Regions from separate parts of the Arthrobacter sp. TS-15 genome, predicted to be linked through region 1. Evidence: riboswitches for the same ligand, from Rfam matches in the RefSeq annotation. Region 1 holds a riboswitch; each other region holds the start of a gene.
The links. A riboswitch is a leader RNA that binds a small molecule or an ion and turns the genes downstream of it on or off. The one in region 1 is predicted to bind thiamine pyrophosphate.
Positions count from the first base shown of each region.

Region 2: linked by a shared signal. The riboswitch ahead of thiC (phosphomethylpyrimidine synthase ThiC) and the one ahead of thiD (bifunctional hydroxymethylpyrimidine kinase/phosphomethylpyrimidine kinase) in region 1 are both predicted to bind thiamine pyrophosphate.
Region 3: linked by a shared signal. The riboswitch ahead of thiO (glycine oxidase ThiO) and the one ahead of thiD (bifunctional hydroxymethylpyrimidine kinase/phosphomethylpyrimidine kinase) in region 1 are both predicted to bind thiamine pyrophosphate.

Region 1 is NZ_SDXQ01000036.1:60,621-67,446, reverse strand. Features, by position in the region: gene obgE (GTPase ObgE) at 1-214, opposite strand, end outside; gene rpmA (50S ribosomal protein L27) at 369-632, opposite strand; gene rplU (50S ribosomal protein L21) at 694-1,002, opposite strand; gene thiD (bifunctional hydroxymethylpyrimidine kinase/phosphomethylpyrimidine kinase) at 1,401-2,945, opposite strand; TPP riboswitch at 2,936-3,034, opposite strand; gene EU811_RS14220 (Rne/Rng family ribonuclease) at 3,218-6,406, opposite strand.
Region 2 is NZ_SDXQ01000031.1:87,755-94,580, forward strand. Features, by position in the region: gene ffh (signal recognition particle protein) at 1-562, shown strand, start outside; gene EU811_RS12730 (alpha/beta fold hydrolase) at 631-1,353, shown strand; gene thiC (phosphomethylpyrimidine synthase ThiC) at 1,371-3,176, opposite strand; TPP riboswitch at 3,172-3,279, opposite strand; gene EU811_RS12740 (amidohydrolase family protein) at 3,361-4,443, shown strand; gene EU811_RS12745 (VOC family protein) at 4,522-5,394, shown strand; gene EU811_RS12750 (hypothetical protein) at 5,485-5,937, shown strand; gene rpsP (30S ribosomal protein S16) at 6,173-6,592, shown strand; gene EU811_RS12760 (RNA-binding protein) at 6,594-6,826, shown strand, end outside.
Region 3 is NZ_SDXQ01000029.1:201,821-208,646, forward strand. Features, by position in the region: gene EU811_RS11220 (RNB domain-containing ribonuclease) at 1-1,142, opposite strand, end outside; gene EU811_RS11225 (TM2 domain-containing protein) at 1,258-2,217, opposite strand; gene EU811_RS11230 (ferritin-like fold-containing protein) at 2,374-3,042, shown strand; gene thiE (thiamine phosphate synthase) at 3,065-3,742, opposite strand; TPP riboswitch at 3,770-3,888, shown strand; gene thiO (glycine oxidase ThiO) at 3,881-5,149, shown strand; gene thiS (sulfur carrier protein ThiS) at 5,146-5,382, shown strand; gene EU811_RS11250 (thiazole synthase) at 5,386-6,186, shown strand; gene EU811_RS11255 (hypothetical protein) at 6,340-6,642, opposite strand; gene EU811_RS11260 (DUF3107 domain-containing protein) at 6,680-6,826, opposite strand, start outside.

The DNA.
Region 1 (6,826 bases):
CGCCGTTGGTGGCGTGGCGGTGGGGAGCGTGGTGGTAGTCGAGCAGCGTTGTGGTCTGGGCGGAGACGCGAAGGATGACATCGCCACCGTTGCCGCCGTTGCCGCCGTCAGGGCCGCCGAGGGGCTTGAACTTCTCACGCTTGACAGAGACACAGCCGTGGCCGCCGGTTCCGCCGGATACGTGCAGGACTACCCGGTCTACAAAGCTCGCCACGTGGATCTCCTCAGTTGCTGTCTTACAGCGTTTGTTGCTGTTGCCAGCGCTGTTGCAAAAACCAGTGCGCTACGGCGCCCTAGTCGATTGTAATGCGGTTAAAAGAACGGTGGAGCGGGCCGTTTGGCCCGCTCCACCGGTTCAGAACTTGTTGTTACTCTGCAGCTGCAGCAGCAACAATGTTCACTACGCGACGGCCGCGGCGAGTACCAAACTCAACCGCACCGGCCTGCAGTGCGAACAGGGTGTCGTCGCCACCGCGACCGACGCCTGCACCCGGGTGGAAGTGGGTTCCACGCTGGCGAACGATGATCTCGCCAGCGGAAACTACCTGACCACCGAAACGCTTGACGCCCAGGTACTGAGCGTTGGAGTCACGACCGTTGCGAGTGGAACTCGCGCCTTTTTTGTGTGCCATGTGAAATGCCTGCCTCTAAATTTCTGGGGAAACTGAAAAACCTGAACAGCGGTAACGAAAGTTACGCGATGCTGGTGATCTTGATCTTGGTCAGTTCCTGACGGTGACCCTGACGCTTCCGGTAGCCGGTCTTGTTCTTGAACTTCTGGATGACGATCTTCGGACCACGGAGGTCTTCGAGGATCTCAGCCGTGACCTTGACGTTGGCCAGTTCCGCAGCAGCGGAAGTGACCTTGTCGCCGTCAACCAGGAGCAATGCGGGCAGCTCAAGCGTGCTACCGGCTCCACCGGGGACGCGGTTCAGCGTTACGTAGTCTCCAACGGAAACTTTTTCTTGGCGGCCGCCTGCGCGGACAATCGCGTACACCACTTGGGTACTCACTTCTCTCGACGTTTATTACAAAATTTGCGTGCGGAACCTTGAACCGGAATCAGGCCTGGTTCGCGCTGTGCCTCAACGCCGTGGACTTCTGATCGAAGCCCGCGAGTCATCCCATGAACAATTCCAAGGGGCATAACCCAAGTGTTGGCGTAAGCACCGAAGATCAAGATTACGCTAGTTTGACCTTCGTCTGCAAATGAGGCCGAGTCCGGAGGCTACCTCGTGACTTGCGTCACCAGTTGATACGGACTCTCCCGGCACCGTGCCCATACAGCCTACCGTGTTTGCGCGAGATTAACGCGATTCGGCCAGCGACGCGCGGAAGTGTCCCCGCAATCGCATCGAATCCGCCCAAGGGAACCCTGCCAAAGTGACGCCCGGCAAACTCAGGCAAACAGCCTGGGAGCATCGAAGAATGCGGTCTCGTAACGGCAGGACTGGGTGAAGGCCTCCATCATCGCGGCCCTCTCCGTATCAGAAGCCGCGACCGCCGCAGCATCCGTGAGGCTGATCGCTTTCCGCGTTGCCGCGGCGAAGTCCTCGTCAGCGTAGGTCGTCAGCCAGTCGGCATACGCATGGTCCGCCGCGGCGCCCGCATTCAGGTAATTGGCATGGAGCTGCCGCCCCACCTCCGCGTACAACCAGAAGCAAGGAAGTATTGCGGCGAGAACCACGGCGTAACTGCCGGAAGCGGACGTTGCCAGCAAATGGTCCACGTAGGACTTGGTGACCGGCCCCAGTGCGGTCGGCGCTTCACGGCTGCTTAGCCACGTCCTGTGCAACTCCGACTCTACCTCCAGGCATTGCTGCGATGACCTGGCCCAGAACAGTTGCTCTTCTTCCGTGGGGGCCAGGGCGCCGGCACGTGCCAAGACCCGGGAGTACCCGTTGAGGTAGATCGCATCCTGGGCGAGGTAGTAAGTGAAATCACGTTCAAGGAGTTCGCCGGATTGGAGTTGCTGAATAAAGGGAAGTCCATGAATGGATTCGAGTTCCGGAACGGCCGCCTCCCACAAAGCCGCAGCGAAGGCGCCCGGGGCTGACGCTCGCTGGAGGTGATGGAAGTGATGCACCGGACCGTTCCCCCGGCCTACCTGGAGTTCCGCCGAGGCTGTCAAAGCTCCGAGTAGCCAGGGCTTTACTTCCCGCAGTGATGTTTCCCAGTTGCCCGTGCGGGCCTGGACGGTGGCCAGGGCGGACGAAAGAGAGCAACCGGTTCCGTGGCTGTTGCGCGTCGCCACGCGGGGACCTGATACCTCCACAACATCCCGTGACAAAAGCCCTGTGGTGTTCACCAAGGCATCCGGGCATTCCGGGCCCGGCAAGTGGCCACCCTTGACCAGAACTGTGTTTCCGTACTCCGCAGCAAGCCGCTTGCCTTGCTCCAGTGCCGAAGCCCAGTCTGCTGCCTCAGGCTCCCCCAGCAGCATGGCAAGCTCAGGAACATTGGGAGTAATGAGGTGGGCCAGGGGTAGCAGTGAACGCAGGGCATTCTCCGCGGACTCCCGCAGCAGCCGGTCGCCACTGGTGGCCACCATCACCGGATCAAGAACCACGACGGCGGGGCGCACCTCTTCGAGCCAGTCCCGGACCTGGGCAATGACGGCAGCATCGCCGAGCATTCCGATCTTGACGGCATCAACGATGATGTCGCCGCTAATTGCTTCCAGTTGTTGACGCAGGAAATGCGCCGGAGGGACGTGGACTGCGCTCACCCCCACTGTGTTTTGCGCGGTGAGAGCCGTAATGGCAGCCATGCCGTACCCACCCAACGCTGCAATGCTCTTCAGGTCCGCCTGAATTCCGGCACCGCCGGAAGGGTCCGAACCGGCAATAGTGAGAACGCGCGGGACCTGGCGGGCTGACGTGTGAGCGTCCAGCGGGTATACCGAGTGGAGCGGGTACACAGATGAATGTAGTGATGCAGCCATGAGGACATCCCTTCGCCGGTGCTAACCGGACAGGTTCAACGGGTCTGGATCTCAGCCGGGCCCATCGCCCGGCACCCCGTGTCAGTCCCCTAGCCTAGCCGGGAAGCCTGGTGCTGCAGGTACCGAACCATCCGGGAGCCCGGATGTGACCGTGGAACGCGTCCCCCGCCAAGGATTCAAGGCAACGCGAAAGGGCCCTGCGCTACCGCCGGAGGCAGGTAGCGCAGGGCCCTTTCAGCCGATGTTGGCCGCGGAGAGCGGCTCGGCCGTGACTAAAGCTCCGAGGCTGGAACCCCGACTCCTAGAATGATGGGCTCGGAGGCCGGCGCCTTCTTGACTGGCTCCACGGGCGCCTTGGCCTCATGGGACGAGCCCTGGGGGGCCGAGGCCGTCACCACATGGTGCTCGACGCTGGTTTCATTGGCCGCACCCTGAGCCCGGCTGGCACTGCGGTTGCGACGACCACGACGACCCCGCGGAGATGCCGAAGCCTCAGGATCTTCCTCAACCCGCGCCGGTGCGTCAGCCTTCCGGGCCACAGCAGGCTCCTGTACGGCCAGCGGAGCGGGTTGTTCCTCAGATGCCGGAGCGGCGCCAAGGTGGGAGAACGCTTCCGCCAGGAGGTCCAGGCTCATGGCAGGCTTGTTTGCCTGCGGTTCCTCGTGATGCTCCACGAACGGCAACGCAACTTCTTCTCCGCCGAAGCGCAGGACCGGAGTGGACCTGGCTTCCTGGGCGGCTGCATCGCGGTTGGCGGCTTCATGTGCTGATGCCCCCGCTTCGTTGCCGGCTGAGGTTCCGGATCCGGCGTCGGCCGTCCCTTGGTGTTGGCCGGCCGCCCGTGCCTGCTCTTCTGCACGGTGAACTTCGTCGTCGTGCAGGTGCGCGGCGTGCGCCGCAGCGGCAATGGTTGCCAGGGCAGCCCTGGTGGCCTCCGCCTTGGCCTGCCGGGCAGGATCCTGCGGTTCAGTCGGGGTCGCGGGGGCAACCGGGGTAGTCGTCGTCGTATGGACCTGTGCAGGGGTTTCGGCTACGGCCTGTCCCCCACCCTTCCCGCGGCGGCGTTTGCGTTCCGTCCGTGCAGCTGGCTGCTGTACCTCGGAGTGCGGGCGGTGTTGCTCGGCTGCCACCACGTTGGCGCGCCGGTGTTCAACGGGCTCGTCATGAGTGACGACGCCACGTCCGGCGCAATGCTCGCACTGCTCACCGAATACCTCAAGAAGGCCGGTGCCCATCCGCTTACGTGTCATCTGGACCAAGCCCAGGGACGTCACCTCGGCCACTTGGTGCTTGGTGCGGTCCCGGCCCAGGCACTCCACCATGCGTCGCAGGACGAGGTCGCGGTTGGATTCGAGGACCATGTCGATGAAGTCGATGACGATGATGCCGCCGATGTCGCGCAGACGGAGCTGGCGCACCACTTCCTCGGCCGCTTCAAGGTTGTTCTTGGTGACCGTTTCTTCAAGGTTTCCACCGCTGCCGGTGAATTTGCCGGTGTTGACGTCCACCACAGTCATGGCCTCGGTACGGTCGATGACCAACGAACCACCGGACGGGAGGAAGACCTTACGTTCCAGGGCTTTATGGATCTGCTCGTCGATGCGCCATGCAGCGAAGATGTCCTGATCCTTGGTCCACTTTTCGAGGCGGCCCACCAGATCAGGGGCAACGTAGGTTACGTATGCCTCGATGGTGTCCCAGGCGTCGTCACCGGAGACGATCAGCTTGGAGAAGTCCTCATTGAAGACATCACGGACCACCTTGATAGTGAGGTCCGGTTCGCCGTACAGCAGTTCAGGGGCAAGGACCTTGGTGGAGGAGGCCTGACCTTCGATGCCTTCCCACTGGGCACGCAGACGGTTGATGTCGTGCGTCAGCTCTTCTTCCGACGCACCCTCAGCGGCTGTGCGGACAATGACACCTGCGTTTTCCGGCAGGCGGTCCTTCAGGATGCGCTTGAGTCGGTTGCGTTCGACGTCGGGCAGCTTGCGGGAGATGCCGGTCATGGAACCACCGGGCACGTACACAAGGTAGCGGCCGGGCAAGGAGATCTGGCTGGTGAGGCGGGCACCCTTGTGACCCACGGGGTCTTTGGTGACCTGAACCAGGACGGAGTCTCCGGACTTCAGGGCGTTCTCGATCCGGCGCGGCTGGCCTTCGAGGTTGACCGCGTCCCAGTTGACTTCACCGGCGTACAGGACGGCGTTGCGGCCGCGTCCGATGTCCACGAAAGCAGCTTCCATGGACGGCAGCACGTTCTGGACCTTGCCCAAGTACACGTTGCCGATCAGGGAGTCCTGCTGGGTCTTGGACACGAAGTGCTCGGCGAGCACACCGTCTTCCAGGACACCGATCTGGATTCTGTCGTCGCGCTGGCGAACGATCATTTGACGGTCCACCGATTCGCGGCGGGCAAGGAACTCGGCCTCGGTGATGACCTGGCGGCGGCGGCCGGTCTCCCGGGACTCACGGCGCCTCTGCTTCTTGGCCTCCAACCGGGTGGAGCCCTTGACACCGGTCACGCGGTTTGACGGAGCTGTCTCGGTGATGGGGCGGGGGGCACGGACGCGGGTGACCGTGTTGGGCGGATCATCATCCGCGCCGCCCGTCAGTTCAAGATCCTGGTCTCCACGACGACGACGGCGACGACGACGAGACGTCACGCCTTCCTCAAGGGCTTCAGGTGCCGGCGCTTCTTCATCGTCAGTCTCGGTGCCGTCCTCGGCCTCGTTCTCATCGCGTTCGGTTCCGCGGCGACCACGGCGGCCCCGGCTTCTGCGACGACGACGGCTACCAGCGTCTTCCAGCTCGCCGTCGGCAGGGACTTCGGCTTCTTCTTCGGGCTCCTCGGCTTTTTCTTCAACCGGGGCAACGCGGGGAACGGTGGTGAGGTCCGGGGCCTGGAAGATCATGGACGTGATGGAAACCGGCTCCATGAACAATGATGTGGAGGCGGCAGCAGCGGCTTCCTCGGCGGGTTCCTCGGTGGCGGCTTGGGCTTCAGTCTCGTCAGCAGCTGCTTCAGCGGCAGGTGCCTCGGGCTGGGAGGCCTTTTCCGGCGTCGTGCTGTCCGCCACGGCTTCCGCAGCTGCGGGTGCCTCGGCTACCTCAGCTTTGGGCTTGGCGGTACGACGGCGGCGGACCGGCTTTTCGGGGGCAGGTTCGGCCATCGCTTCGGGCGCGGCTTCTGCGGCGGCTTCGGGCGCGGCAGTGGCGTCATCCCCCAAACCGGGCAAAGGCTCGGCAGGCTCTGCCTTCTTGCGGGAGCGGGTGCGGCGCACCGGCGCTTTGGTGGCCTCCGGGGTCGCTTCCGGCGCCGGCGTGTCAGCCGCAGGCGCCTCTACGTCAGCAGCAACCTTCGGCGCTGCCTTGCGCCGGGTCCTGGTGGCTTTCTTGGGCGCTTCCGCAGTTTCCGCGGGAGCTGCCTCGTCATTAACGGCTACAACCTGGTCATTATCCATATGTGGCAACACTCCTGCCCCAGCGACGCCGCCACATCCGGCGCCCAGTGGAGCAAATATTGTCAAAACCCGCAGGCGTTGACAGAAGTCGGCAGTATGCCTCCCGGTTCGCACCAGCATTGGGGTGCGGCAGCCCTGGAAGGCCGGCGGCTTTATTCTGGAACCCGTTGTTCTGCTGCCACAACCAGGTGCCGTCCATTGTCATGGCGGGCCCACCGAGGATCACGTGATCCGGGCATGCCCAGCTCATACTGGCGGTCTTGGGAACAAAGTCACCGGACCGGGTGTCGAATGTGGATCGACGTCCGGCCATGTTCATTCTCTCACACCCCTGCACATTCGCGGCGAAGGCCGCTGTGTCGCGGTACTCCGCCAGCGAAGCTGGGGGCGGCGCCCAGTCTTCGGAGTTACAATCCTCCC
Region 2 (6,826 bases), on a different contig from region 1:
CGACTTCCTCGCCCAGATGCAGCAAATCCGCAACATGGGCTCCATGAAGAAGATGCTCATGATGATGCCGGGTGCGCAGAACATCCGTCAGCAGCTGGAGAACTTCGACGAAAAAGAGATCGACCGCGTTGAGGCGATCGTCCGCTCCATGACTCCGCACGAGCGTGTTGCTCCGAAGATCATCAACGGCTCACGCCGTGCCCGTATCGCCAGGGGTTCCGGTGTGCACGTGTCCGAGGTCAATGGCCTGTTGGAGCGGTTCGCGCAGGCCCAGAAGATGATGAAGAAGCTCGCTCAGGGCGGCGGCATGCCGGGTATGCCCGGCATGCCTGGTCTCGGTGGTCCTGGCGGCGGGCGCAAAAACGGGAAGAACGCCCCTAAGAAGAAGGCTCGTTCGGGCAACCCCGCAAAGGCGGCACAGGAACTGCGTGACGCTGAGGCCAAGCGGGCCAACGCGGCCTCGGCAGCACCCACGGGCGCGGCTTTTGGACAGGGTGCCGCGGACTTCGATCCGTCGTCCCTGAATCTCCCCAAGGGCTTCGACAAGTTCCTCGGAAAGTAAGTAGTGCTTCCCAAGGAGCCGGGATTTCCGGCCCTTGGGATGTCAGAGCCGTGGAATAGGCTGAACCAATGCATAAGCAGCGCGTAGTCTTCGTTCACGGCCTGGGCAGTTTTGGTGCTGCGGCATGGCCGAAGCAACATGGCATGGCCCTCGCTTATGATGCCCTCTTCCTTCGGCGGCACGGCTTTGATGCCGTCGCCGAACCAACGGAATCCAATGTGGCGGCGGACGTTGCCATTGTGATCAATGCCTTGATTGACTCCGGTGGAGGCCACATCGTGGCACACGAGCAAGGCGCCATCTCCGCCATGCTGGCAGCAATCGAACGCCCCGAGCTGGTGCATTCACTCACTTTGGTGGAGCCAGCATGTTTGTCCCTGACTGCTGAGCTTCCGGCTACGGGTTCCCACCGGGCACTCATGGAACCGCTGTTCGACGCCCGCACGCAGCTCAATGACGCCGATTACCAGCGTGAATATTTCCGCCGTGCTTTCTCTGCTGAAACGGGTGGGCTGGACACTGCGGAAGCACGCCGTTCAGCCCGCCGGCTCAGACTCCAGGCGCCACCATGGGAGGCCCCGCTCCACATTGTTCCCGGGGTTCCCACTTTGGTTCTCACCGGCGGATGGGAGCCGCTTTACGAGGAAATTGCCGGCTACCTCCAGGAGACCGGTGCCCTTCGCCGCGTAGCAGCGGGAGGTCACCGGCCCCAGGATTCGGTTGACGGCGATCAAGCCATTCGTTCGTTCATCGCCGAGGTTGGCAGGGCAAGGTCAGTTCAGGCTTCCTGATTCGGCTGGTCCCTAATTCAGGGGACGTGAAGCTCCGGTAGGTACACCTTTCCCCCTGAAGCCAAGAACTCCTCGCTCTTTTCGCGCATCCCGTTATACATTCCTGCGATTGCAGCCTGGGATTCTGCCGAACCGTATTCGTCGCGGATGTCCTGGCTGATGCGCATCGAACAGAACTTAGGTCCGCACATGGAGCAGAAATGAGCGGTTTTTGCCGGTTCTGCGGGCAGCGTCTCGTCGTGGAAAGCTTCTGCGGTGACAGGGTCCAGGGACAAGGCGAACTGGTCCCTCCAGCGGAACTCGAACCGCGCCTTGGACAGCGCATCATCACGTTCATGAGCTCCCGGATGTCCCTTGGCGAGGTCAGCCGCGTGCGCCGCGATTTTGTACGTGATGACGCCAGTCTTGACGTCATCCTTGTTGGGCAGCCCCAAGTGCTCCTTCGGAGTTACGTAGCAGAGCATCGCGGTGCCGTAGCGTGCAATTTCCGTGGCGCCGATGGCCGAGGTGATGTGGTCATAGCCGGGGGCGATGTCGGTAACCAGTGGACCCAAGGTGTAGAACGGCGCACCCTTGCACAGTTCCTGCTGGCGCTCAACATTCTCCCGCACCAGGTGGAAGGGAATATGGCCGGGGCCTTCCACCATGACTTGGACGTCGAACTCCCACGCCCGCTGTGTCAGCTCCGCGAGTGTATCCAACTCGGCGAACTGCGCGGCGTCGTTGGCGTCCGCAATGGATCCGGGACGCAGCCCGTCTCCCAAGGAGAACGCGACATCGTACTGGGCAAAGATTTCGCAGAGCTCGTCAAAGTGCGTGTAGAGGAAGTTCTCCTGGTGGTGGGCAAGGCACCACCCGGCCATGATGGAGCCGCCGCGGGATACGATGCCCGTGACCCGGTTGGCGGTCAACGGCACGTACCTCAGTAAAACGCCCGCATGGATGGTCATGTAGTCCACGCCTTGCTCGCATTGCTCAATGACGGTATCGCGGAAGATTTCCCACGTCAGCTTGTTGGCCTCGCCGTTAACCTTTTCAAGGGCCTGATAGATAGGGACTGTTCCGATCGGGACAGGTGAGTTGCGGATGATCCATTCACGCGTCGTGTGGATGTCGTCCCCCGTGGAGAGATCCATCACCGTGTCAGCGCCCCACTTGGCAGCCCACTGCAGCTTGTCCACTTCCTCGGCGATGGAGCTGGTGACCGCTGAGTTTCCGATGTTGGCGTTGATCTTGACCAGGAAAGCTTTGCCGATGATCATTGGTTCGGATTCGGGGTGGTTGATGTTGTTCGGGATGATCGCCCTTCCCGCGGCAACTTCGCTGCGGACGAGTTCAACATCGCAGTTCTCCCGCAAGGCGACGAACTGCATTTCAGGAGTTACAACTCCCTGCTTCGCGTAGTACATCTGCGTGACAGTCCTACCTTCCACGGCGCGGCGTGGCACGGGTTGCGCGCCCTTCCACTCCGCTGACGCTGCTCCACGCCGGACTGCGGACTTGCCGTCGTCGAGCAGGTTCCGCTGCCGACCGGAATAGGCTTCCGTATCTCCGCGGGCTTCGATCCACGGTGCACGGAACGGCTCCAACCCCACCACCGGATCGCTGCCTGGGCCTGCTGTTCGGTAAACCTGCAAAGGTGGATTGACTAGCCCGTTGGGGGAGGGCTCCAAGGCGATCGCGGTGACGGGGACGCGTATGCCGTTGTCCGGATCTTCCAGCCACGCCAACGAGTGGGACTGCAACGATTGCGTGACGGGCTGTTTTTGGTCCATGCCGAACTGATTTTGGACAGGGCTGTGCTGTGTTTCTGCGGTGCTCAAGGGAATACTCACTTCCTTCGCCGGCATTACCCGGACAGGTTCAACGGTCGCAGACTGCATCAGTCCGATCTCAGCCCCTGCAAGGGCTCCCGTGTGGTCGTAGACGAAGCTACCACAGCTACGAACCACCGCCCAGTCACATGGTGGGAACGGCTCTGCCATGCCACCCGGCTACGCTTTTGCCATGGCCAACATCATCGAATTCAGTGGACCAGTGCTCGTCTCGGCGGACGAAGAGCGCCAGGGGCTATGGTCAGTGGACGGCACCTTGACGTTCCAGCGTCCCGCTTCTGCGCCGGACAGAGTGCTGGACGGTTGGGTCCTGCCGGGTTTGGTTGACGCTCACTGCCATGTCGGACTCGGTGTTGGAGGAGCCGTTGATGAGCACGCCACGCTGGCCCAAGCCCAAGCAGACCTCGACGCCGGGACGCTGTTAATCCGCGATTGCGGATCGCCCTCGGACACCCGCTGGGTACAGCAGCGATCGGACTTGCCCCGCTTGATCCGTTCAGGCCGGCATATAGCGCGGAGCCGGCGGTACCTCCGCGGCTTGGGGCATGAAATTGAGCCCGCTGAACTGGTTGAGACCGTACGAAAGGAAGCCCGGGACGGCGATGGCTGGGTGAAACTAGTGGGCGATTGGATAGATCGCGACGTCGGTGACCTCGCGGTTTCCTTCCCGGCCAGGACCGTGAAGGATGCCATCTCAGCGGCACATGATGAAGGTGCCAGGGTCACGGCTCACTGTTTCGCTGAGGACACCATTGACGACATGCTCGATGCCAATATCGATTGCATTGAGCACGCTACCGGTCTCCTCCCGAGGCACCTTCCCCGCTTGGTGGAGCAGTCGGTGCCGATTGTTCCCACGCTGGTCAATATCGCTACCTTTCCCGATATTGCCGCGCAGGCAGAGCCAAAGTTTCCGAAGTACGCGGACCACATGCTGCGTCTGTGGGAGCGTCGCCATGAGCGTGTGTTGTCGGCCTTCGAAGCGGGGGTTTCGATGTATGCCGGGACTGATGCCGGCAGCGTCATTAGGCACGGTCGGATTGCGGAGGAGATGAAGGAACTGCACGACGCCGGCCTTCCGCCGGCTGCGGTCCTGAACGCCGCATCCTGGGGTGCCCGTGCGTGGCTGGGAGCCGAGGGCATCAGTGAAGGGGCCAGCGCCGACGTCGTGCTCTGCAGTGAGGATCCGCGGCGTCAGCTGCGGACTATGGACGAACTCCGGCACATCGTGATTCGAGGGAACGTCGTGCGTTAGGAATAAATTGAAGCTTCAAGTAATTTAGATAGGTAAGAAGGTGCCGATAAGCGGCCACCTCGGAACCGGGAGCTTCACATGACCTCATCATCCAGCCAGGATCTTCTGCCTGCCGAACTCACCATGGGCACCGTCATGCTCAAGGTGGGCGACATGAAGGTCATGAGTGACTACTACCAGCGGGCCCTTGGCCTGGACGTGGTGGCCGAGCAAGACGGCGGGCTGTATTTGGGGCGTGTCGGCAAGCCGGTCGTCCACCTCGCTCCCGCGGCTGGCCTGCAGATTCCGGGTCGGGGCGAAGCCGGCCTGTTCCACACGGCCATTCTGTTCGAGGACCAGCCCTCATTGGCCGCCACCATTGCCACGGCAGCCGAATACGAACCCCGCGCGTTCGCAGGCAGCGCCGATCATTTGGTCAGTGAAGCGTTCTACTTCACCGACCCCGAAGGCAACGGCATTGAGCTGTACTACGACAAGCCCCGTGACCTCTGGAAGTGGGATGGCAAGAACGTTGTCATGGACAACGTTGCTCTCCCGCCGCAGCGATTCCTGCAGCAGCACCTGAGTGAAGCTGCCGTGACCGGGCAGCGTGAGTCGGCGGCCGGCGTCGGGCACGTTCACCTGCAGGTGGGTGACGTGGAGACCGCGCAAAAGTTCTACGTTGAAACCCTGGGCTTCGAGCGCACCGCAGGCTGGCACGGCCAGGCGCTTTTCGTCTCCGCGGGCGGCTACCACCACCACATGGCCATGAACGTCTGGAACAGCCGTGGAGCGGGCCCGCGAAAGGACACGCTGGGCCTGGGGGAGGTCCTGATTCAAGTCCCCGGCGCCGATGACGTGGCCGCGCTTGCTGATCGCCTCAAGGTTGCCGGTGTGCAGAGCCACCACACCGGTGCCGAGCTGCGCTTTGATGATCCTTGGCGGAACAAGCTGCGCGTCACCGTGCGCTGAGGACCAGTCCGCGCCCCCGGCTGCACTAGGCTTGGCATGACGGCACGGAACCTCCGGGTTCCTGTGCCGCCGCCCCGTCAGCACGAAGGAATGAGAGTACTTTCCATGGGCTTTGCCGAAGTTTTTGTAGCCACCCACGATGAAGCGCTCAAGCGGGCTGCAGCCCTGGAGAAGGGTGCAGGTGTAACCGGCCCGGCCGTTCGGATTGACGGCATCACCGATTTCGAAGTCGAACAACTGGGCGACCTCGCAGGACAGGCTGTTCACGCCGCCGGAGCTGACTACGAGCTTGCCCTGGTTGACGTCACAAGCGACGCCCTCCTGGGTGTCCCTGAAGCCATGGTGCGGGCCCTTGCCGAACTGCTCACCTATGAGAGCGAAGGCGACGCCAACGTTCTTGACGACGTTGCCGCTGCATGGGCTGAACAGGACGATATGCCTTTCGATGCCGCGCAATCGCGCCAGTATGTCCAGCAGTTGGCTGCCCTCGCGACGGACGTCGAGAAGGCGGAGCGCGCCGGGCTTTACGTCTGGTCCGAATGACGCCCCTGTTCGCTTAAGGCTGCACCATCAACCGCGGGAGTGGGCAAGAACACGCCGGGTAGGGGGACCGGAGTCGTATTTGCTCCGGGCATCTGGCACAATAGACAGGTACTCGATCGGTGCGGCCCCTCTCTCCGTGCTCGTATCTTGTCCTTCGAACCGTCTAGTACGGCCCGCCCCACGGGTGCAGAACGTCGGGTTCAACCTCGTTTCAGAAACAGGAGTGACCACAAAAGTGGCCGTAAAGATTCGCCTTAAGCGCTTCGGTAAGATGCGCGCACCGTACTACCGCATCGTCGTCATGGATGCCCGCGCCAAGCGCGATGGCCGTGCCATTGAAGAAATCGGCAAGTACCACCCCACCGAAGAGCCGTCGTACATCGAGGTCGCTTCCGAGCGCGCCCAGTACTGGCTTTCCGTTGGTGCCCAGCCCACCGAGCAGGTTGCCGCGATCCTCAAGATCACCGGTGACTGGCAGAAGTTCAAGGGCCTGCCGGGCCAGGAAGGCACCCTGAAGACCAAAGCTCCGAAGGAAGCCTTCGTAGCCCCGGAGAAGGGTTCCGTTATCATTCCGGAAGCCATCACCAAGAAGGCCAAGAAGGACGAAGCCGAAGCTCCGGCCGAGGCTGAAGCAGAGACCACCGAGGCTGAGTAAGTTGCTGGCAGAAGCGCTCGAGCACTTGGTCCGTGGGATCGTTGACAGCCCTGAGGATGTCAAGGTCAGTGCCAAGAACAACCGCCGCGGGGAATCCCTCGAGGTGCGAGTTCACCAGGAGGACCTCGGACGGGTGATCGGCCGACAGGGACGCACCGCGCGTGCATTGCGCACGGTGGTTGCAGCCCTGGCCGGTGGCGAGCAGGTCAGGGTCGACGTCGTCGACACCGACCG
Region 3 (6,826 bases), on a different contig from region 1:
TCCCGGGCCCATTGCGGGATGTCGTGGTTGTTGCTGAGTGCTTCGCAGATCACCAAGACAAAGCGATCGATGAGCCGCCGCAGGGGTGCGGTGGTGTGCGCATACGGAGCCCCGATGGCTGCTTGGATGACCTCCGCGGGCACCTCACCGTCAAAGGGTGTGTAACCGGCGCCCCTGAACAACATGCCGGCAGAGTGCAGGATGGCCAACTGTTTGGGATCGGATGCGTCCAAGGTCCGCAAATATTCGCCATAGGATACTTGGCCGTCCCAGGGCTTTCCGAGTGCAGAAGTCTGGCGCTTGAAATGGAGCAGGGATCGATCGTCAGGTGCCGGCATGGTGCGCAGTATCCCCACTTTGCCATCAAGCATCATCTGAGCTGCGGCCATGCCGGTCATGAGGGATATCTGCGCGTTCCAGTCCTCAACCGGCAGCGACGGCGCAGCGACGATCCTGTACCCGCCGCCGTCGGTGGCTTGAACTATTTCCTGTTCCGGCATGTTCAGGCTTGCGCCCCCACGTTGCCGCTCCAGCTCAACGCGTTTGAGCCCTACTTCTTTGAGGAGCTGCAGAACGGGTGGGGCCGTACCGTCGTCGAGTTGCTGTTGAGCGCCCTTGTAGCTCAGTTTGGCCCTGCTGCGCACGGCAGCCCGGGCAACGGTGACCGTCTGAACTTCGGCTTTGGCATCCAAGTCAAAACGCCACACGAAAGCACTGCAATCCTGGTTGGCAAGCAGGCTGCCGGCGTTCTCGCTGATAACTTCCGGATGCAACGGGATCCGCCCGTCAGGAGCGTAGAAGGTTTGTCCGCGTTGACGCGTTTCTGCGTCCAACGCCCCACCCGGAGCCACGAAAGACGGAACATCGGCGATTGCGTAGAGGACCGTGTAACCGTTACCGGTGCGGTCGATGAACAGGGCCTGGTCCAGGTCGGTGGATGTCGCCGGATCGATAGTCACAAACGCTATGTCCCGCAGGTCCTGTTCCGGAAGCTCGAGGGCGTCTACGGCCTGCTGTGCTTCTTCCACAGCGTCTGCAGGGTATTCACCGGGGAGTTCCAGCTCTGTCCTGAGAGCGGCAAGGGCCGCGGCGAGCTGGTCCGATGAGTCGTCGACGTTGGGTGCTATCCGATGATGTGACACGAAAATCAGGTTAGCCCGAAATGGGCCGATAGTCTTGGACGCGCTAGCGAAGGAACCCGCCGTCCATGAGGGACGGCGGGTTCCTTCTTTGAGCGCGTAAGCCTGTCCGGGTGGGTTATTGACCGGCCGGAGGTGTCAGCGTGAAGGTTGCGGCCTCATCGCCATAGACATCAGTGACCACGATCTTGGTGGGGCCGTTCTTGATGTCGAACGCGATCACTCCCTGTTTGACCTCCCCCGTGGCGACGCTCCCCATCGGCAGGCTGCCCAGGTCCTCAGTGAGGAACAGCAACTCACCTTCTTTTCCGTCAGCGTCGAAGGCCTGGAAGTTCGTTGAGGAAGCGAAGCTTGTCCCCGTCAGTGTCTCCCAGGACACCTCCACCACGAGGAACCCCCCGTTGGCGGGTTTCATGTACGACATCGAGGGGATTTCGTTGGTGTAAAGAGAATCGACCACGCCCACCTTTACCTTGGTGCTGTCATCAACATCCACGGTGAAGGAGTTCGCCTCGTTGGCAGTGCCAGGCGAGGGCACCAGGGGCCCTTGACTGGCGGAAGGGAGCGGTGCAGCAGGTGTGGTTCGTCCCTGCTGGACTGCAGCGGCGAAGAGGGTGAAAGACAGCGCAGTGGACACAATTCCCACGATCACACCAGCGAACCAGACGACGATGGTGATGATCCACGCCTTCTTCTTGTTCTCCAGGTAGCCTGCCAGCGGCCTGCCCTCTTTGTCCCGGGCGTTTCCTGTCAAGGTGATGATGAGGTCCACAATGGACCAGATGCCGAAGCCGCCGGCAGTGAGCAGCTTCGCGATTCCAGTACCAATCTTGCCCAGATAGAAGCGGTCCACACCCAAGCCACCCAGAAGCAGCGCCAAAATCCAGGTGGTCATGAAGGACTTGGCCGGAACCGCCCCGCCCGTAGTTCCATAAGGGCCTGAAGCCGGTCCGGGTTGGTAGCCAGGCTGTGCTCCACCTTGGAACTGGCCGCCGTAAGCATAAGGCGCGGCCGGGACCTGCGGAACTCCTGATCCGGCATCGTTTTGGGGCGCGGGCGGGTAACTCGGGTGACTCATGGAAATTCCTTCAGTGAAGTGGGTGCGAGGAGGAGGACGGGCGGTATGCAGGGCACATGGCAGTCAACTCACGTCGAGCCAGCCTAGTAGGAACGAGGCCGGAAGCAGAACGCAAACCCCGGGAATCTCATGCCCGGCCAGGGATAGGCTGGGTTCATGGGCATATCCCCGGACGCCGCAGCCTCTGCCAGGGAACTCTCAGCGGAGTTGCTTGGAGCCATGGCCTATGGCGAGCTGTCTGCTTTCGGACGGCTCTCGCTGGACTCCCGTTATGCTCCCACCCTTCATGACAGGTCAGTGCTGGCGAAGATCGCTGTGGGTGCCTACGGCAACTTCGCGCTCCTCAGCGATCGATTGGTGGAGATGGGGGTCGACCCCGAACATGCGATGCTGCCGTTCCAGCGTTCCTTCGACCATTTCCACGAGCGCACCAAACCGGGAGACTGGTTCGAATCCGTCATGAAGGCCTATGTGATCGACACTGTGTCGTCGGACTTCTACAGGGCTGTCGCGATGTTCCTTGACCCACAAACGCAGCATTTTGTTGAACGGGTGGCTTCCCCCGATCAAGCCACTGAAGTCCTTCGGGTTCTGCTGAGGAGGGCCCTGAGTGATGACCCACGCCTGGCATCGCGCCTTGCACTGTGGGGCCGCCGCCTGGTGGGAGAGGCCTTGACGCAGGCGCAACGCGTCTGCATGGAGCACCCGCGGCTGGGCCCAACGCTGAGAAGCGGAGGGGACTCGCGTGCTGAGGTGAAACGGCTGACGACGGAACTCGCCGGGAAGCATTCCCGCCGGATGACGGGCCTTGGCCTGACAGCGTAGACGCCGGCCAGCTCAGGACCGGCTAGGGCTCAACGGTGTCCAACACCTGCAGCAGCGACTTCGCTGCCGCCGTCGGGTCTGTTGCCTCCGTGATGGCGCGCACGACGACGATGCGGCTGGCCCCCGCGGCGACCACCTGTTCAACGTTGCTGTGGTCGATGCCGCCAATGGCGAACCACGGAAGTGTCGTCACGTCGCCTGCACGTTTCTGTGCCTCTGCGGCATATGTGACCAAACCCGGACCCACAGCCGCGCGCCCGGGTTTGGTGGGCGTTGCCCAGACCGGACCCACACAGAAGTAGTCCAGTCCCAAGGGGCCTTGGGCGGTAGCAATTGCCGCGTCGATTTGTTCCGGTGTGTGGGTGGAAAGACCGATGCCGGTGACATTCGGCAGGAGTGTGCGGGCGGCCGTCAGAGGCAGGTCCTTCTGACCGATGTGGAACACGGGAGCCCCGGAAATACTGGCAACATCGGCCCGGTCGTTGACAGCCCACAGCCGTCCGTGCCGTTGTGCGACGCTCCGCAAAACGGCCAGCATTTCAAGCTCCTCGGCAGCTTCCAGCGTCTTGTCGCGGAGCTGGATGATGTCCACACCACCGGCGAAAGCGGCGTCCACAAAGTCTTCAAAATCGCCCTGCCGTTGACGGGCATCAGTGCACAAATAGAGGCGGGCAGAGGCGAGGGCGTCAGGCTGGGTCATGGAAACCAGAGTAGTTCCTCTAAACTGGGCACGTACTGCGGGAGCCGCGACATTCGTCATATGACTGTCCGGCTGAGAGGGCTTCAGCGCCGACCGCTTGACCTGATCCGGCTAGTACCGGCGTAGGGAAGGAAACCAATGGCAGATCCCCGCCATACCCCCATCCAGGCAGACGTGGCCGTCATTGGCGGCGGCATCATAGGCCTGGGCATCGCTCATGAAGCCCGGCGACTTGGCCGTTCAGTGGTGCTGATCGACCCCGCCCCGGCCTCGGGCGCAACGTTCGCCGCCGCCGGAATGCTTGCACCCGTCAGCGAACTGCATTACCAGGAGGAAGACCTCCTGGAATTGATGATTGAGTCTTCCCGGCTGTGGCCCTCCTTCGTGGACAGACTGCACTTGGGGGGAGCGGGCAGCGGATACCGCACGACGCCCACCCTCGCCGTGGGTGCCGACGCAGCCGACCGCAGGGCGCTCGCAGACCTCAGGAACGTACAGCTCGCAGCTGGCTTGGGAGTCGAACCTCTTGCCCTGCGGGACGCGAGGAACCGCGAGCCGCTCCTTAGCCCGCAGATTTCCTGCGCTTTCGACATTCCCGCCGACCACCAAGTGGATCCACGAAAGCTCGCCGCGTGCATCCTGGCTGGATTGGCTAACCATTCGCCTGACGACGCCTCCTGGGTGCCCGGGGCCGATGACGGATTCGCCGTTCTTTCCCCGGCGCGCGGTGTGCTGCGGGATGGCGGGCGGGTCACCGGAGTGGAACTCGAATCCGGAGTCGTGGTCCTTGCCGCGGAGACTGTGGTGGCCAACGGGCTGGGGGCATCCCACGTGTCGGGGCTCCCTGAGGGACTGACCCTTCCAGTGCGGCCGGTCTATGGCGACATCCTCCGGCTTCGCGTCCCCGAAAAGCTCCGGCCCTTGGTGACGTCCACTGTTCGGGGGATGGTTCGAGGCGTTCCGGTTTACATCGTTCCCCGGGACGACGGAACCGTGGTGATCGGAGCGACGCAACGCGAAGACCGGTTGTCAGCGACTTCCAACGCAGTCTCGGCCGGCGGCGTCTATCAACTGCTGAGGGATGCCCAAACTCTGGTCCCCGCAGTGGCGGAACTGGAACTCCTTGAAGCAACTGCCCGCGCCCGCCCCGGCACTCCGGACAACGCCCCCCTGCTTGGACGGGTCAGCGGTCCCCACGGCGACATTGACGGCTTGGTGATCGCTACAGGATTCTTCCGCCACGGTGTACTCCTGACTCCCGTAGCCGCCAGGATCGTGGGCGAACTCATCAACGGATCCAAGGACCCTCGATGGGCTCCGTTCCTGCCTGATCGCTTCGCGGGCAACGCTTCAGTTCCCCAAGTACTCACACCAGCAGCACACGCTCCCACCAAGGAAACAGCATGAACATCAAACTCAACGGAACCGATCACGCAGTCTCCGATGACGCATCCGTCAGCACTCTGGTCACAGCGATCACGGGCCGCGCCTTGGACCCTCGCGGTCAAGCGGCCGACGGCGGCAAGCTGGGAGTCGCGGTTGCACGTAACTCCGAGGTGGTGCCCCGCAGCCAATGGGCCGTGACGGCGCTGGCCGACGGAGACGAACTCGAACTCGTAACAGCAGTCCAAGGAGGCTGAACCATGACAACAGCAAACATTGACGGTCGAACCACTGATGTGCTGGCGATCGACGGCGTGGAATTCGGTTCCCGACTCATCATGGGCACCGGAGGCGCGCCGAGCCTTGATGGCCTGGGATCAGCGCTCCTGGCTTCGGGGACCGAGCTCACCACCGTAGCCATGCGGCGCTACTCACCCGCCGAAACGGGATCCCTGTTCCAGCTCCTGGTGGACCACAACATCCGGGTACTTCCCAACACTGCGGGCTGCTTTACTGCCAAGGACGCCGTGATGACCGCTGAACTGGCCCGCGAAGCGCTGGAGACAGATTGGGTGAAGTTGGAAGTCATCGCCGACGAACACACGCTCCTGCCCGACGCCGTGGAACTGGTGGATGCAACGGAACAACTGGTGAACCGGGGCTTCAAGGTTTTCGCCTACACAAATGACGATCCCGTGCTCGCGCTCAGGCTCGAGAACCTGGGTGCCACCGCCGTCATGCCCTTGGGATCACCCATTGGAACCGGCCTCGGCATCCTGAACCCACACAACATTGAACTCATCGTGTCCCGGGCCTCCGTACCCGTGGTCCTCGACGCGGGAATCGGAACCGCCTCCGATGCCGCGTTGGCCATGGAGCTGGGCTGTGACGCCGTCCTGCTGGCCACCGCTGTAACCCGGGCCCAGAACCCGGTGCAGATGGGGGAGGCCTTCAAGCACGCTGTCATCGCCGGTAGGCTTGCGCGGCAGGCAGGCCGGATTCCCCGGCGGGAGCACGCGCTCGCGTCCTCGGCGATGGAAGGCCGGGCAGAGTTCCTCTGATCCGAACCCTCGGAATGTGGCAGCCGGGCTCGGCGACTCATTTCAGAACGACAACCTCGGCGCACACGCGGCGTCGTGCGGGGCTTAAGTCGTGCCGGGGCTTAAACAGTAGTGACCGCCACCATGGGGTGACGGTCACTACTGTCTAAGGTTCTAAAGCCGCAGCGCCTTGGTGAGGGCCGCAGTATCGTGCTGGGTCCTGGTCCGGCCGAGAAAGAGCACCACGGCAACCGCCGCGGCAGTGCCGAGCACAATAGGTAGGACCCACGGAATCCACGTTGCGCCAGGCTGGTAGCCCAATCCGGCGCTGATGAACGCGATCCAACTCAGCGTGCCCACAGCTGCTGAGACACCGGCCGGCAGCGCGATCCCGTACTTGCCGTGCCGCTTGTCGTTAGCCCACACAATGAAACCGGTGGCAATGGTGGCCAGAACCACCACGACGAGAGAAAGCATGAAAACTCCTTAGCGGACGACGAGACGTAGGAAGACCCTAGAGAGCGCCGAAGCCGACGCGCCGGGTTTCCTCGGCGCCGATTTCCACGTAGCCCAGCACGTTGCCGGGAACAATGACCTGTCGGCCCTTGTCATCAGTGAGGCGAAGCTCGGAGCCTTTGGTCACGGCCTCAGCCACAATCTT